Linked DNA regions of Labilibaculum sp. DW002. The protein of the gene in region 1 interacts with the protein of each later gene in a pairwise test. Links are inferred from orthologs where the notes say so. Each region holds a gene or a part of one and is shown on either strand. Other genes may lie near its edges.

Region 1 (3,787 bases):
ACAAGAGACAATCTAACGAGAAGTTTTGGGAGTATCGAACAGACATTTAAAAAACTGGAGAATGCATCAGGGACTCTTGACACAATAATTACAGGACAAAAAAGTCATTTTGAAAATATCTTTTCGAATGTCGATTCAATAACAACAAACTTAAAAGATAACAATAAAAATATCTCAAGCATATTAACCAATTTCTCTTCCATTAGCGATTCATTATCCGCAGCCGACATTGCCCAGACAATTAATAACGCTAAGCTAACATTAAAGCAAACCAATGAAATTCTTGATAAGATTAATTCAGGAAAAGGTTCAATGGGTATGTTAATAAATAACGATACCTTATATATGAACTTAGAGGCTGCCTCTAATGGTTTAACGAATTTATTAATTGATGTAAAGAATAATCCTAAAAAATACATGCACTTTTCTTTATTCGATACAGGTAAAACTGTTTATATGAATTCTGATAAATCTAAAAAGAAAAGAGATAAGTTAAATCAAGTTTATTATCGAGTACAAATTCTTTCAGCTTCGAAGCAAATAGCGCTGGATGACACTAGTTTAAAGGGACATAAGAAAGTTCAAGAGATCTTTTTTAATGGTCGATACAAATACACAATTGGACATACTCAGAACTATAAAGAAATTATACGTCAACTTAAAAAAATCAAGGAAGATTTTCCAGATGCCTTTGTCATAAAGATTAGCCCTGAGAATTGAATTTTATTTAACGACTGTGATTATAGTAAATTAAAAGCTCATAATCTATTGAACCACTACCAACTAGAACAAGTTTGTAAAACTACTTAACAGACTTTGTTTTATGTTTAATCTAGAATGAGTTTACATTAGCTAATAAAGACCTAAAAGTATGTTACACGGAAATGATTAGATACCAGAAAGTTAAACAAACTAAAGCTTTAAGTTATTTATTCTCAGCCTATTAACAAATGTCATTTTTTTTACATTTCTGTATCCCTTATTTTCCGCATGCTAGTAAATGTTTTTAAAAAGTCAAGAGCAAAATAATTTTTTTTTAAGTTTTTTTTTCACAATCTTGCATAAGCAAAATTTGACACACCCATATTTTTTAAAATTCTGAACAAGAAATGAACAATAATCACTTCCAAATCTGGGAAAATTGCTTATCGGTAATTAAGGATAATGTTTCGCCAATCAGTTATAGTACATGGTTTCAACCTATTGTACCACTGAAATTGGAGAATGAAATTCTTACTTTACAGGTACCTAGTCATTTTTTCTATGAGTATCTGGAAGAGAAATATATTGATCTTCTTAGAAAGACTTTAAGAAAAGAACTTGGGGCTAGTGCAAAACTGGAATATAATGTGGTAATGGAAAATAATCACATGAAAGATGTGAAACCATTATCAGTTGTTGTGCCTGGAAATAATCCGGCAAACACAAAAAATCGTCCAGTAAAGAATCCTTTTTCACAAGAGGAACCAAGCATCAAAAATCCATTTGTAATTCCTGGTATAAAAAAATTACAAATTGATTCTCAACTAAACCCGGATTATACTTTTGCTAACTTTATTGAAGGTGACTGTAATCGTTTAGCTCGTTCAGCAGGTTGGGCCGTTTCGGAGAATCCTGGTGGAACTGCATTTAATCCTCTTGTATTATATGGTGATTCTGGATTAGGGAAGACACATTTAGCTCAATCAATAGGGTTAAAAGCAAAAGAATTACATCCTGAAAAGACAGTTTTATACGTAAGCTCTCAAAAATTCCAAACTCAGTTTACTGAAGCAATTCGTAACAACAATAAAAATGACTTCCTTCATTTCTATCAAATGATCGATATCTTAATTATTGACGATATTCAAGAATTAGCTGGTAAAGAAAAAACACAAAATACATTTTTCCACATTTTCAACCATCTGCACCAATCAGGTAAGCAATTAATTTTGACATCTGATAAAGCACCCATTGAATTGAAAGGAATGGAGAATCGTTTACTTTCGCGTTTTAAATGGGGATTATCAGCAGATTTGCAAAATCCTGATTACGAAACAAGAGTTCGTATTTTGCAACAAAAAGCTTATAAGGATGGAATCATTCTTGAGAATGATGTCATTGAATATATTGCTACACACGTCATCAACAATGTTCGTGAACTAGAAGGTGCTTTAATTTCACTTTTAGCTCAATCAACTCTAAATAAAAAAGAACTTAATCTTGAGCTAGCAGTTGAAATCATCGATAAATTGGTGAAAAATACGAAGCGTGAAATTTCTATTGATTACATTCAAAAAATTGTTTGCGATCATTTCAATATGCCAGTTGATCTTCTTCAGGCTAAAACAAGAAAACGTGAAATTGTTCAAGCTCGTCAAATTGCCATGTATTTTTCAAAATCGATGACTAAAGCTTCGTTATCGACTATTGGTTCACAAATTGGTAAAAAAGATCATGCTACTGTTCTTCATGCTTGCAAAACGGTAAACAATCTGATTGATACGGATCGAGCATTCAAAACTCAAATTGATGAGATAAATAAAAAATTAAAAATGTAGTTTTTAACTACTAACTACTATTATTACTACCCTAGAAAGCAGATTCAATTTGAATCTGCTTTTCTTATTTTAAGATCAGGATTTTTTGATTACTTTGCGCCAAATTCGAAAACATGCTTAATCTACTATTTGCAATTCTTACTTCAGCCGGAATCTTTATCACCTTTAAATACCTTGAAAAATATAAGGTTGATATTTTACTAGCAATTATCATTAACTATATAACCGCCGCTATTTGCGGGTATTTATTATCCGACAAAGCATTTGTTGTTCAAAATATAATTCACGAAAATTGGTTTAATATCTCGATATTAATTGGAGCTTTATTTATCGTTGTTTTCTTTATTATAGGTCGCTCAACACAAAAAGCAGGAATCTCGGTTACCACCTTGGCCAGCAAAATGTCTTTTGTATTGCCCTTATTATTTTCAATTCTATATTATCAAGAAGCTGTATCTACAAATAAGATTTTAGGTATTGTAATTGCAATTAGTGCCGTTCTCTTAAGTATTTACAAAGGGAAAAGTGATAAATTAAATCGACAGTACATTTGGTTACCGGTGCTTCTATTTTTTGGAGCCGGAACCGTTGATTCTTTGGTTAAATATGCACAACAAGAATTCCTAAGCAATGGAGGTACAGAACAGTTCTCTACCCTATTATTTGCTATTGCGGGAATATCGGGAATACTTACTTTATTAATTAAAAGAGAGAGCCTATTAAAGCTCTTACAAGTAAAAGTTTTAATTGGTGGCCTTGTTCTTGGTCTGGTAAATTTCGGATCCCTTTATTTTTTAATCGCATCTCTAAACAGTTCTGGATTTGATAGCTCGGTTGTTTTTAGCATTATCAACATAGGAATTGTAGCTTGTTCGGTGTTAATTGGACTAGGCATTTTCAAAGAAAAACTAAACAAAGTGAATCTATTGGGGATTGTACTTGCATTTATTGCTATTTTTATTCTTACAAACTAAACAACACTACTTTTTAGCTAGTAATGAGCAACGATACTTACAAAACAATAAGCGAAACGTCCGAGGGATTATACAAAGAAAAAGGAAGTAAATTTATTGCCTATGCTTACCCTGTAACTTCCGAAGAAGAAATTAAAGCACATATTGCAAGCCTAAAAAAAGAATATTACGATGCTCGTCATCATTGTTATGCATATATGCTTGGCGCTGATAAAAAAGATTTTAGAGCCAACGATGATGGTGAACCTTCTTCTACTGCTGGAAAGCCAATTC
Region 2 (3,276 bases), on another replicon or contig:
TACAAAAGCTCTAATTCTATTGGAAACGGCTCTTTTTAAATCCGACACTTTCGAGAACCCAAAACGATTTGCACGCTCGGTATTTGTCCGCACTTCATCCTTATACCATTTCATATTACGATACGAAGTGTAGAACTTACCATGTTGTCCCGTAAAATCTTCATGATGCAGGTGCAACCAATCATATTTCGACAATTCTCCTTTCATCACTTCATCGTCATAAATAAGGTCGTAAGGAATTTCGGCATAGCTTAGAGCAAGAGTAACCGCGTCATCCCAGGGCTTTTTGCCTTTGGGAGAGTAAACAGCCATTAAAGGTATCTTTTCTAATTTCATGGCCTCCATATTGCGCTCATCACTTGCAATATCTTCTAAAACTTGTTGTGCCGAAATATCACTTAATACCGAAAAAGAAACTCCGCGTACTTGACATTCATCTTGAATCTCTTTGTGGAAGGGTAGCAGAAAAGATCCTCCTTTATAATTCAACAACCAATGAATTTGATAATCTTTTTCGAGGGTCCAAAAAGCAATGCCATAGGCTTTCAGATGGTTCTTTTGACTATCATCCATTTGTATTAACAAACTAGCAGAATAAGAGGTATAAGAAATCATACCAACAAATAGTAAAAGCACTAATCGGCGACAGTATTTTTTCAAGAACGCATTATCTTCAATCATAAAAGCAAGATAAGAAATTCTATTTGTAAATAAGTTTTTTGAATTGATCTAAAATGGAGGTGCGTCCTCAAAATCATTTGCTCCTCCAAAACCAGCACTCATATCATCAAACCCATTCGATTCTTTAGGTTCCTGATTCATACTAGAACTAAACGTTTTCACATCGTCTAAACCTGGTGTTGCAAATGGATTTGCCGATTCTCCCTCTAAATCCATAAATCGAGCTAATTGATTACGGAAACGCAACTGAATTTCTCCTACGGCACCATTACGATGCTTTGCAATAATAATATCGGCAATACCAATCAATGAATTTCCTTCTGCATCCTCAGTAATTCCATAACGCTCGGGACGGTGAATAAACAATACCATATCGGCATCCTGCTCAATCGCTCCAGATTCACGAAGGTCAGACAACATTGGTTTTTTAGCATCACCTGTACGCTGCTCAACACCACGATTCAGCTGCGACAGCGCAATAACCGGAATATTCAGCTCCTTGGCAATAATTTTAAGCTGACGAGAAATTAAAGATACCTCCTGCTCACGATTACCTCTCATATCAGAACCTGCTGTCATCAGCTGCAAGTAGTCGATAATCACACAACCAATATCGTGCTTCGCTTTCAGTCTTCTGCATTTCGAACGCAATTCGTATATCGACAAACCAGGCGTATCATCTACATAAATAGGAGCATCAATCAAGCCTTTAATCTTTGAGTGCAATTGCTCCCATTCATGATCAGCCAATCGACCATTACGAAGTTTTTCCGATCCCAATTCGGTTTCAGAAGAAATCATACGCTTAACCAACTGGTCACCTCCCATCTCAAGAGAGAAGATTGCAATTGGGGCTTTATGCTCAACGGCCATATTCCTGGTCATAGACAGCACAAAAGCTGTCTTACCCATAGATGGTCGGGCAGCAATAATAACAAGGTCAGATTTTTGCCAACCTGATGTAATACGATCCAATGCTGTAAAACCTGATGGCACACCCGACAATCCATCTTCACGCTTACTAGCTGCAATAATCTGGTCGATTACTTCGTCGGCAAGTGGACGAATATGTGCAGATTCTTTTTTAATATTCCCTTCTGCAATATCAAAAACATCCTGCTGTGCCTGATCAAGCAAATCGGCAACATCGATACTTTCATCGAATGCAGAGCTTTGAATTTCAGATGAAACACGGATTAATTCGCGCTGAATGTATTTTTGTGCAATAATACGAGCATGATGCTCAATATGCGCTGCATTTGCGACTCTGGATGTTAATTGTGAAACGTAAAAAGGACCACCGCAACTCTCCAGATCATCCTGACGCTTCAACTCTTCGGTAACTGTAAGAATATCAATCGGTTCTTCCTTAGAAGAAAGGCTCATAATAGCCTTATATATTTTCTGATGGGCAGGTTTATAAAAACTATCGGCTTTCAACAAATCACCAACAGAAATAATAGCATCTTTCTCCAACATGATAGCACCCAAAACTGCCTCTTCCAGCTCTACTGCCTGAGGTGGTACTTGTCCGTAATCAAGATCAACTTTATTTTTCGATTGATTGTTATAATTATTTGCCCCAGCCATACAATATTAAATTCTTTTTATTCAAGTTTAGCATTCTAAAAAAAATACAGAATGCAAGGACAAAGATAGAAAATAAAAATGCTTCTAATTGATTTTTTTTACGACTATAAATCCAGTATTTTTACCATTCAATCATAAAACTTATTACCTGTGCTTTCTTTCCCAAATGCTAAAATCAACATTGGTCTTAATATCGTAGAAAAACGAGCTGATGGATTCCATAATATTGAAACTATTTTTTATCCTATCCCCCTAACGGATGGACTGGAAATTGCAAATTCCGATGTGGTAAATTATCAGTTCAGCTCTTCGGGTATTCCTATTAACATCGAAGATAAAGACAATATTGTTTGTAAAGCATTTGAATTGATTCGCTCCAAATACAACATTCCATCAACAGCAATTCACTTGCACAAAAACATACCATTTGGAGCAGGCTTAGGAGGAGGGTCAGCAGATGCTGCTTTCATGATAAAAATGCTAAACACACAATACAAGCTAAACATCCCCGTTAAAGAAATGGAAAATTTAGCTGGTCAAATCGGTAGCGATTGCCCATTTTTCATTCAAAATAAGCCTGTTTTTGCAAAAGAAAAAGGAGATGTATTCTCTAAATGCAGCATTAATCTTGCTGGATATCATATTTTACTGATCAAACCTGATATCCATATTGGCACTCCAGAAGCATATGCCAATACAAAACCAGCCATTCCAAAACAAGCTCTGGAATTGTTAATCAAAGAACCAATTGAGACCTGGAAAAATCATATTGTGAATGATTTTGAGGACAGCATATTCCCTAATCATCCTGAGTTAGCGAAAATCAAATCTGATCTCTATGAACAGGGCGCTGTTTATGCATCCATGTCGGGAAGTGGATCGAGTATTTTTGGTTTATTTAAAGAAAAACCAACTTACACTAGCCCAAAACATTTTACATGGATAGGAATACTAGATTAACCAATTCTACAATATAAAAAAGAGCCTGATTATTACAATCAGGCT

Evidence for each region.
Region 2: the proteins of dnaA (region 1) and dnaB interact in binary tests that used the Escherichia coli proteins (3 or more experiments, as listed by UniProt). The link is inferred for Labilibaculum sp. DW002 from one-to-one orthologs.

The regions. Positions count from the first base shown.
Region 1 is NZ_JAKJSC010000001.1:891,676-895,462, forward strand. What follows is about bases 412-3,324. They hold dnaA (chromosomal replication initiator protein DnaA), read left to right. Parts: upstream 412-1,109; coding sequence 1,110-2,540; downstream 2,541-3,324. Other genes in these bases: L3049_RS03405 (MlaD family protein), read left to right, coding at 412-720; L3049_RS03415 (hypothetical protein), read left to right, coding at 2,654-3,324. Also shown: more of L3049_RS03405, read left to right, coding at 1-411; more of L3049_RS03415, read left to right, coding at 3,325-3,514; L3049_RS03420 (IMPACT family protein), read left to right, coding at 3,538-3,787. UniProt on the Escherichia coli protein: Plays an essential in the initiation and regulation of chromosomal replication. Binds in an ATP-dependent fashion to the origin of replication (oriC) to initiate formation of the DNA replication initiation complex once per cell cycle.
Region 2 is NZ_JAKJSC010000012.1:27,140-30,415, reverse strand. What follows is about bases 1-2,885. They hold dnaB (replicative DNA helicase), read right to left. Parts: upstream 2,272-2,885; coding sequence 730-2,271; downstream 1-729. Other genes in these bases: ispE (4-(cytidine 5'-diphospho)-2-C-methyl-D-erythritol kinase), read left to right, coding at 2,422-2,885; L3049_RS21345 (hypothetical protein), read right to left, coding at 1-681. Also shown: more of ispE, read left to right, coding at 2,886-3,231. UniProt on the Escherichia coli protein: The main replicative DNA helicase, it participates in initiation and elongation during chromosome replication. Travels ahead of the DNA replisome, separating dsDNA into templates for DNA synthesis.